One region of the Janthinobacterium sp. 78 genome, then DNA from elsewhere that is predicted to be linked to it. Evidence: predicted binding sites of a transcription regulator. Region 1 holds the regulator's gene; each other region holds the start of a gene.

Region 1 (3,277 bases):
GACAGAAGCATAATCACCGCCTTGCCTTTGGGGTCAGACCTGTTGGGTCTGACCCCAGCTTTTGTCTTGGGTTAATAGTCTCCAGTATCCACCATGACCACCAAAAAAACCTACGGCTTTACCACCACCATCCTGCATAACGACCGCCGCAAGGGTATCGAGCACGGCTCGCTGCACAAACCCGTGCACACCTCCGTCGCCTTCGGCTACAGCGACGCACGCCAGCTCGCTTCCGTGTTCCAGGGCAAGGAGCCCGGTTTCCGCTACGGCCGCCAGGGCAATCCGACGGTGTCCGCGCTGGAAGACAAGGTCAACAAGATGGAAGATGGCGTGGCCACCTTGTGTTTCGCCACCGGCATGGGCGCCATCGGCGCCGTGGTGCAGTCGCTGCTGCGCGCGGGCGACCATGTGGTGTCGTCGGCCTTTTTGTTTGGCAACACCAACAGCCTGTGGCAAACGGTGACGGGGCAGGGCATCGCCGTCTCCTTCGTCGACGCCACCGAGGTGGCCAACGTGGCGGCCGCCATCACGCCGCAAACGCGGATTGTTTTCGTCGAAACCATCGCCAATCCGCGCACGCAGATCGCCGACCTGGCGAAGATCGGCGCCTTGTGCAAGGAACGCGGTATTTTGTACATCGTCGACAACACCATGACGACGCCTTACCTGTTCCGCCCGAAAGCGGTGGGTGCGGGCCTGGTGGTCAATGCGCTGACGAAATCGATCGGCGGCCACGGCAATGCGCTGGGCGGCAGCTTGACGGACACGGGCGTGTTCGACTGGACGCAGTACCCGAACATTTTCGACAACTATAAAAAAGCGGCACCAGCGCAGTGGGGCATCGCGCAAATCCGCGCCAAGGCCTTGCGCGATTTCGGCGCATCGCTGGGCCCGGAAGCGGCGCACCATATCGCCGTCGGCGCGGAAACCATGGCCTTGCGCATGGACCGCACCTGTTCCAACGCCCTGGCGCTGGCCACCATGCTGGCCGCCGACCCGCGCGTGGCGGCAGTGCATTACCCGGGCCTGGCGTCGCACCCGCAGCACGCGCTGGCGACGGACTTGTTCCGCAGCTATGGCTCACTGTTCAGCTTTGAATTAAAAGACGGCATCGATTGCTTCGATTTCCTGAATCGCCTGAATCTGGCTATTCCAGCGAGCAACCTCGGTGACACGCGTACCCTGGTCATTCCCGTCGCCCACACGATCTTCTATGAGATGGGTGCCGAGCGCCGTGCCAGCATGGGCATTGCCGAGTCCTTGATCCGCGTGTCCGTGGGTATCGAGGACGAGGCCGATTTGCTCGAGGATTTCCGCCAGGCACTCGATGCATAGGCAGCCGGACAAATGAAAAGGGCCGCAACAGTCATGCTGTTGCGGCCCTTTTTGCATGCGGTGGTTTAATGCCAGCTGCGCATCAGTCCCACTGCCAAACCTTCCAGGGCGAATTCATCTTCCGGCGACACGGTGATGACCTTGAAGTCGGGGTTTTCCGGCAGCAGTTCGATGACGGAACCCGTCTTCTTGTAGCGCTTGACGGTGACTTCGTCGCCGATGCGGGCGACGACGATCTGGCCATTCTTGGCGCTGTCGACCTTCTTGACGGCCAATAAGTCGCCATCCATGATGCCGGCGTCGCGCATGGACCAGCCGCGTACCTTCAGCAGGAAGTCGGGCTTGGCCGAGAACAGGGCCGGGTCCACGTTGTAGCTCGCTTCCAGGTTTTCCTGTGCCAGGATGGGCGAGCCTGCCGCCACCCGGCCGATCAGGGGCAGCGACATCAGCAGCGCTGCCGGCACCTTCGATGGCGCTGCTTCGGCTGCCGCACCGATCAGGCGGATGCCGCGCGAGGTGCCGGGCGAAATCTCGATCGCGCCCTTGCGGGCCAGGGCTTGCAAATGCTCTTCGGCCGCATTGGCCGATTTGAAACCCAGTTCATTGGCGATTTCGGCACGGGTGGGAGGAAAACCCGTGTTTTCAATCGCGTCCTTGATCAGGTTCAGGATTTGTTCTTGTCGTGCTGTCAGCTTGATCATGAGCGGTGGGTGCATACTAAAATGCTGTCTATATGAACAGTCTGTATTTTTGTACAGTATCGTCCACTATGCAAGGGGATTTCGGTTATTTGCGCGAATTTCGTGCGAAATACGGGAATGGGCAGGAAAAAACGCCTGGCCTGCCCCGTGCGCGGGCCGCTTGTTGAAGGAATGATTGAAACGTTTGCAAAAGGCGGTTATAATCTTCGGCTGACCTTCCCACACCCGTCTTGACGCCGGGGTGGGCGATTATCAATCCGACCTGAAGGAGTTTGCATGCGTCATTATGAAATAGTCTTTATCGTCCATCCGGACCAGAGCGAGCAAGTGCCCGCGATGATCGAACGCTACAAAGCCAGCGTAACCACCCGCGGCGGTTCGGTTCACCGCGTGGAAGATTGGGGCCGCCGTCAAATGGCTTACTCGATCCAAAAGCTGCCTAAAGCACACTACATCTGCCTGAACATCGAATGCGACAACGAGACCCTGGTCGAGTTGGAAACAGCATTCAAATTCAATGATGCCGTGTTGCGTCACCTGACCGTTAAAATGAAGAAAGCTGAAACAGCTCCTTCGCCGATGATGAAATCGGTACAACGCGAAGACGCGGCCAAAAGCCACCGCACCGAAGCACCAGCAGCCGCTCCTGTCGCAGCAGCAGCTTAATTCTTGACCAGGATCGTGCGCTGAACCAGCTACAAGTAACCGCCATCATTGCCGAGCGCGAAATATTGCGCTATACCCCGGCAGGGCTGCCGATTGTGAATGCAGTATTGCAACACAGTTCGCAGCAGATGGAAGCAGGGATTGCCCGTTTGACCGAGTTTGATGTTGCCGCGCTAGCCGCTGGCGAAATTTCAGGCCGGTTCAGCCAGGCAAGCTTGGGCGGGGTGTATCAGTTCACGGGTTTCCTGGCCAGGAAGAGCCGCAACAGCAAGAGTTTGGTGTTTCACATCATTGATTTTAGTGCAGTCAATTCTGACTAGCGCATTTTAGATACAGGAGCCTGACATGGCATTCGGTAAAAAGTTCGACAAAAATAAGCTCAAGCTTAAAGAAAAACGCAAACAGCAAAACCCGTTGTTCAAACGCAAGAAGTTCTGCCGCTTCACCGCAGCTCACGTTGAGCAAGTCGACTACAAAGACGTCGACACGCTGAAAGACTTCGTCCAAGAAAACGGCAAGATCATGCCAGCACGCCTGACCGGTACCAAAGCGCACTACCAGCGCCAAGTCGACAC
Region 2 (3,277 bases), 250 kb from region 1:
CACGCGTCCCATCACGCGCGCCGTCGAGGTGGCGGAAGCCGTTTCCGCCGGCGACCTGACCAGCCATATCGTGGTGGACAGCCGCGATGAAACGGGGCAGCTGATGCATGCGCTGAAAAACATGAACGATAAACTGGTCAGTATCGTCGGCCAGGTGCGCGTCGGCACCGAATCGATCAGCACGGCGTCGAGCGAAATTGCCGCCGGCAACCTGGACTTGTCATCGCGCACGGAAGAGCAGGCCAGCTCGCTGGAAGAGACGGCGTCTTCGATGGAAGAGCTGACCTCGACCGTGAAACGCAATGCCGACAATGCGCGCAGCGCGAATCAACTGGCCATCGACGCCTCGCAGATCGCCAGCAAGGGCGGCGTGGTGGTGTCGGAAGTGGTCAGCACCATGGGCTCGATCAACGATTCCTCGCGCAAGATTGTCGACATCATCAGCGTCATCGACGCCATCGCCTTCCAGACGAATATCCTGGCCCTGAACGCGGCAGTGGAAGCGGCCAGGGCCGGCGAGCAGGGCCGCGGTTTTGCCGTGGTAGCTTCCGAGGTGCGCAACCTGGCGCAGCGCTCCAGCGCGGCGGCCAGGGAAATCAAGGGCTTGATCGACGATTCCGTGCAAAAGGTCGAGGCCGGTTCGCAACTGGTGGACAAGGCGGGTCGCACCATGGACGAAATCGTGCAAAGCATCAGCCACGTGACGCAGATCATGAACCAGATCACCGATGCCAGCGATGAGCAGCGCGCCGGCATCGAACAAGTCAACCAGGCCATCGGCCAGATGGATCAGGTGACGCAGCAAAACGCGGCCCTGGTGGAAGAGGCCGCCGCAGCGGCCGAATCCATGCAGGAACAGGCGGCCAAGCTGGCCGAGGTCGTGGGCGTGTTCAAGCTCGATGCCACGCAGCACTCTGTTTCCACCACTGCTGCCCTGTCTGTGAAAGCGCCTGCGCCGCTCAAAACCGCCGTGCGGCCTGTCGTGCAAGCGGCGGTACGGCGCGCGCCAGCACAGCCCGCAGCCGCGCCGGGCAAGGCGGCGCCGGCGGACGCTGTGCGGGCACGCGCGCCGAAGGCACCGGTGGCGTCTGGCGCCGACGAATGGGAAGAGTTTTAAGCGCAGATTCCCCGTGGCATGGCGCGGGCGCTACAATCGCGGCTTGAAGACAGCCGCGAACGCGCTCCGCCATGACCACCCGCCGTACCTCAAGCTCTACCTCCAGCCATCCCTCCAGCCCTGCCGCTGCATCGTCCTCCGAGGCTGAACCCGCCAAACGCGCGCGCTGCCCAGCCTGCCTGCGCGCCGCATCCAGCTGCATCTGCCGCTGGATCGCCCCCGTTGCCCACGCGGTGGACGTGCTGATCCTGCAGCATCCGCTGGAAGTCCATAACGCCAAGGGCAGTGCCCGCTTGCTGCACCTGAGCCTGCCCAACAGCCGCATGCTGACGGGCGAGCAGTTTGCCCCGGACACGCTCGCCGCACTGCTGGCCGACAAGCACAACGTGCTGCTGTACCCAGATACGCCCGGCGACCGTTCGCTGGGCATCGCGCCCCCGCCCCCGCTCAACCCCGCCATCTTGCTCGATCCGGCCCGATTTTTGAGCCAATTGCGGCTGGTGGTGCTGGACGCCACCTGGCGCAAGAGCCGCAAGATGCTGTACCTGAATCCCCAGTTGCAACAGTTGCCGCGCCTGCCCCTGCGCGACACGCCCGCTTCCCATTACCTGATCCGCAAGGCGCACGCGCCAGACCAGTTATCGACCCTGGAAGCGACCTGCTATGCCCTGATGCAGTTGGAGCAGGACGCGTCCCGCTTCGTTCCTCTGATCACGGCATTTGACGGCTTTGTCGCACAGCAGTTGAGTTATGTCATACCGCATGCTGAAAAAGCGTGAAACAGCAGCACGCCAGCCCTTGATCTTGCCCGCATAGCGGCATAGTATACTGTACGTATATACAGTTGATGGGGCCGTTCATGAAAGCAATCATTCCAGAGCACGATGACAGCTTCGCCGGGCAAGCCATGTTGCCGCCGCAATCGCTGAAAGCCCACAAGGGGCGCGGCGCCGTGTCGAACCTGCAAGGGCGCTACGAGGCGCACGCGCGCGCCGGTTTCGATGACGGCTGGAGCGTGGGCGGCCTGGATGGGGCGGAGGGGGAGGCGGCGCCGGGCTGGAAAACGCAGGTCAGCGACGAGCAGGCGCGCACCATCCTCACACGCAACGCTTCGCCCGATTTGCCGTTCAACGTTTCCCTGAATCCATACCGGGGGTGTGAACACGGCTGCATTTACTGCTTTGCCCGTCCCACGCACAGCTATCTGGGCCTGTCGCCGGGCCTGGACTTCGAAAGCCGCATCTACGCCAAGGTGAACGCCCCCGAACTGTTGTGGCGCGAACTGGCCAAGCCGTCGTATGTGGCCGAGCCGATCGCCGTGGGCGTCAATACCGATGCGTATCAGCCGTGCGAACGCGAACGGCAGCTGACGCGGCGCGTGCTGGAAGTGCTGCACGAGTGTGACCACCCCGTGGCGCTGATCACGAAATCGTCGCTGATCGAGCGCGATATCGATATCCTGGCGCCGATGGCGGCCAGGCGCCTGGCCGCCGTGGCCATCACTGTCACCACGCTCGACCCCGTCATCGCGCGCACGCTGGAGCCGCGCGCGGCGGCCCCTGCGCGGCGGCTGCGCACCATCCGCACCTTGACGGAGGCGGGCATCCCCGTGGGCGTGAGCATCGCGCCCATCATTCCTTTCGTGACGGAGCCGGAAATCGAGCAGCTGCTCGAAGCCGTGCGCGACGCGGGCGCCATCCACGCCCATTACGTGGTGCTGCGCCTGCCGTGGGAAGTGAGCCCCTTGTTCCAGCAATGGCTGGAAGCGCACTTCCCGGAGCGGGCCCAGCGCGTGATGAACCGCGTGCGCGAAATGCGCGGCGGCAAGGATTACGACAGCGCGTTCGGCACGCGCATGCGGGGCGAGGGCGTGTGGGCCGACCTGATCCACCAGCGCTTTGAAAAGGCCGTGCATCGGCTGGGCTTGCACGGCAAGGGTGGCCGCTTCAAGCAGCTCGATTGCACGCAGTTCCGCCGGCCGCTGGTGGTGCCGCCGTTGTGGAACTCGGCAAAAGGGGGCAATGCCGGGCAGCTGGATTTGTTTTAAGTTGAACCAGCGTCAGCGCTGATGCTGCCGGGGTACGCTGCGGCGCTGTCTTGGGCAGGTGCCTGGAGCTGCGCCAGATGTTGCTCGATGGCAAAGACATGCGGGTCGCTCTT
Region 3 (3,277 bases), 1.0 Mb from region 1:
TGATGATTTCATTGGCCAACTGGGCGCGCTTTTCCAGCGTCTCTGCCACTTGCACCAGCGTGCGGCGCGGTTCGTCGTCGCTGCCGGACGGCATGTCGAGATAGGTAAACGCCACGCGCACGGGCGTGCCGTGGATGGTGTCGTTGCGAAACAGCACCATGCCGCTGCGGTATTTGTCGGGCTCTTGCGGCGGCGGCAAGTCGCGGTCGCCGTCGAGGTATTCGCCGCGCCCGCCCACCACCAGGTAATACAGGGTGTCGACATCGTCGGCGCGCAGGAAGTCGCGGCCGCTGCGGTTCTTGTCCGGCACGCGGCGCAGCAGCGCGCCGTCGGCCTGCTTGACCTGCTGCGTCAGCACCGTCACGCTGTCTTCCAGCGCATGGTCGAACGGTTGATTGGCGATGCCCTTGGCCACCAGGTAGGTGATGGCGATGCTCATCGGCCACAGCAGCAGCAAGGGCGCCAGCATCCAGTCGAGGATTTCGCCAAACAGCGAATGCTCGATGGTGTCATCCTGCTCCGTGGTGGGCGGTTCGAACCAGTCGTCGTCGTCCACCTCGTCCGCTGGCGCTTCGCGCGCCTTCACTTGCTGGCGGGGCCGCTGGCCGGGCCTGCCGCTTCGTTCGCTTCGGCGTTCAGGCGCGCCGCTTCCGAGTATTTTTCCAGGCAATAGCCGAGGCCGCGCACGGTGGCGATGCGCACGCCGCCCACCTCGATCTTCTTGCGCAGCCGGTGCACATACACCTCGATGGCGTTGTTCGACACTTCTTCACCCCATTCGCACAGGTGGTCGACCAGTTGCTCTTTCGAGACGAGGCGGCCGGTGCGGCCCAGCAGGATTTCCAGCAAGCCCAGTTCGCGCGCCGACAGGTCGAGCATCTGGTCGTTGATGTAGGCACTGCGCCCCACCTGGTCGTAGCTGAGGGGGCCGTGCTTGATGACGGTGGCGCCGCCGCCGGCGCCGCGGCGTGTCAGGGCGCGCACTCTTGCCTCCAGTTCCGACAGGGCGAACGGCTTGGCCATATAATCATCGGCACCGAGGTCGAGGCCATTCACGCGTTGTTCGATGGAATCGGCAGCCGTCAGGATCAGCACCGGCAGCAGCGAGGCGCGCGCGCGCAGGCGGCGCAGCACCTCCAGGCCGGACATCTTCGGCAGGCCCAAATCGAGGATCAGCAGGTCGAATTCCTGGGTGGACAGGGCCGTATCGGCCTCCTGGCCGGTCTTCACGTAGTCGATGGCATAACCGGACTGGCGCAGCGAGCGGGTCAGACCATCGGCCAGCACGCTGTCATCTTCGGCAAGTAAAATACGCATGGTGCACTTCCTATGCTTGCAACATCAGGACATCTGAAGTGTGTATTGTGTTTCATTTTCCGCAAGGTGGATAGTTTTTGTGAAAAACCAGGGTTGTATTGATCTGTTTCAAAACAAATCCACGTTCCGCTTGCATTGATCACTGTTTTTTTATACAGTACTGTCTGTGTAAAGAATTTAACCCACTGGCGCTATCGCAGGCTGCAGGATTCAACTGGATTCGCAACTGTAGAACGGCTGAAAGAACATATGGACGATAAAAAAGCTGTAGTACCCGCATCGGAAAAAGCCAAGGCGCTCGCCGCCGCACTGGCGCAGATCGAGAAGCAGTTTGGCAAAGGTTCGGTCATGCGCATGGATGCCAGCGCGGTGATCGAAGAAGTGCAAGTCGTGTCGACCGGTTCGCTCGGCCTCGATATCGCGCTGGGCGTAGGCGGCTTGCCGCGCGGCCGCGTGGTGGAAATCTACGGTCCTGAATCGTCGGGTAAAACCACCTTGACCCTGCAAACCATTGCTGAAATGCAAAAACTCGGCGGCACCTGCGCCTTTATCGATGCCGAGCACGCGCTCGACGTCGGTTACGCGCAAAAGCTGGGTGTTAACCTGCACGAATTGCTGATCTCGCAACCGGACACGGGCGAGCAGGCACTGGAAATCTGCGACGCCCTCGTGCGTTCGGGCAGCGTCGACCTGGTCGTCATCGACTCCGTGGCCGCACTGACGCCACGCGCCGAGATCGAAGGCGACATGGGCGACTCGCTGCCAGGCTTGCAAGCGCGTCTGATGTCGCAAGCCCTGCGTAAATTGACCGGTTCCATCAACCGCACCAATACCCTGGTCATCTTCATCAACCAGATCCGCATGAAGATCGGCGTGATGTTCGGCAGCCCTGAAACCACCACCGGCGGCAATGCGCTGAAATTCTACGCCTCCGTGCGCCTCGATATCCGCCGCACCGGCTCGATCAAGTCCGGCGATGAAGTGATTGGCAACGAAACCAAGGTCAAGGTCGTCAAGAACAAGATCGCGCCACCGTTCAAGGAAGCGCACTTCGACATCCTGTACGGCGCCGGCACCTCGCGCGAAGGCGAAATCCTGGACCTGGGCTCGGATGCCAAGATCGTGGAAAAATCCGGTTCGTGGTACAGCTACAACGGCGAACGCATCGGCCAGGGCAAGGACAACGCCCGCGCCTTCCTGCAAGAGCGTCCGGCGCTGGCCCGCGAAATCGAAAACAAGGTCCGCGCGTCGCTGGGCGTGCGCGAACTGCCACCGCTGGCTGCTGAAAAGCCGGAAAAAGCGGATAAAGCCGCCGACAAGGCTGCCAAGGCGGAAGCCAAGGCAGAGTAGGTCGGATTAGCGCGGCAAAGCCGTGCGTAATCCGACAACACCACAGACGTCAACAATGTTGTCGGATTACGGCCCAAGGGGCCTGATCCGACCTACGCATGGCTTGCCGCAAGGTAGGACCCTGATCGCCGTCCCGCGCTGTTGCGCCGGGCGGCGATTGTGTTTGGGTGCTGTGATCGTGGAATGAAAGACAAGGTGGGTGTATGGCTGCAGTACAACTAAGCCTGAAGGGCAGGGCGCTCCGCTTTCTGTCGATGCGCGAGCATAGCCGCATGGAATTGCGGCGCAAGCTGCAGCGCCATGCGCAGGAAGGCGATGATGTGGAAGCCTTGCTCGACAGCCTGGAGCAAGCCAACTGGCTGTCGCAGGAGCGCTTTTCCGAATCGCTGATCCATCGCCGCTCGGCCCGTTTCGGCAATAGCCGCATCATGGCGGAATTGCAAAGCCATGGCATAGGCGGTGAGGCGCTGCAGGAACTCAAGGCGGGCCTGGCCGAAGGCGAGACCGCGCGCGCCTGCGAAGTGTGGCGCCGCAAATTCGGTGAAGTGGCGCAGGATGCCGAACAGCGCAACAAGCAGGTGCGCTTCCTGATGCAACGCGGCTTTTCGCA

What was found. The regulator LexA, encoded in region 1, represses DNA repair genes until DNA is damaged. The targets are predictions, from matches to a motif close to ACTGTATNNNNATACAGT.
Region 2: a site for LexA is predicted at 1,945-1,962, ahead of C8C92_RS20545 (PA0069 family radical SAM protein). Genes of this name have one in related genera too.
Region 3: a site for LexA is predicted at 1,459-1,476, ahead of recA (recombinase RecA). Genes of this name have one in related genera too.

What each region holds. Positions count from the first base shown of each region.
Region 1 covers NZ_QENT01000001.1:4,904,441-4,907,717, reverse strand. Annotated here, with positions in the region: gene purF (amidophosphoribosyltransferase) at 1-13, shown strand, start outside; gene C8C92_RS21610 (cystathionine gamma-synthase family protein) at 94-1,335, shown strand; gene lexA (transcriptional repressor LexA) at 1,401-2,036, opposite strand; gene rpsF (30S ribosomal protein S6) at 2,313-2,702, shown strand; gene priB (primosomal replication protein N) at 2,723-3,022, shown strand; gene rpsR (30S ribosomal protein S18) at 3,048-3,277, shown strand, end outside.
Region 2 covers NZ_QENT01000001.1:4,658,735-4,662,011, reverse strand. Annotated here, with positions in the region: gene C8C92_RS20555 (methyl-accepting chemotaxis protein) at 1-1,117, shown strand, start outside; gene C8C92_RS20550 (tRNA-uridine aminocarboxypropyltransferase) at 1,189-1,896, shown strand; gene C8C92_RS20545 (PA0069 family radical SAM protein) at 2,025-3,164, shown strand; gene C8C92_RS20540 (gamma-glutamylcyclotransferase) at 3,161-3,277, opposite strand, start outside.
Region 3 covers NZ_QENT01000001.1:5,922,604-5,925,880, reverse strand. Annotated here, with positions in the region: gene C8C92_RS26060 (sensor histidine kinase) at 1-556, opposite strand, end outside; gene C8C92_RS26055 (response regulator transcription factor) at 583-1,317, opposite strand; gene recA (recombinase RecA) at 1,567-2,667, shown strand; gene recX (recombination regulator RecX) at 2,871-3,277, shown strand, end outside.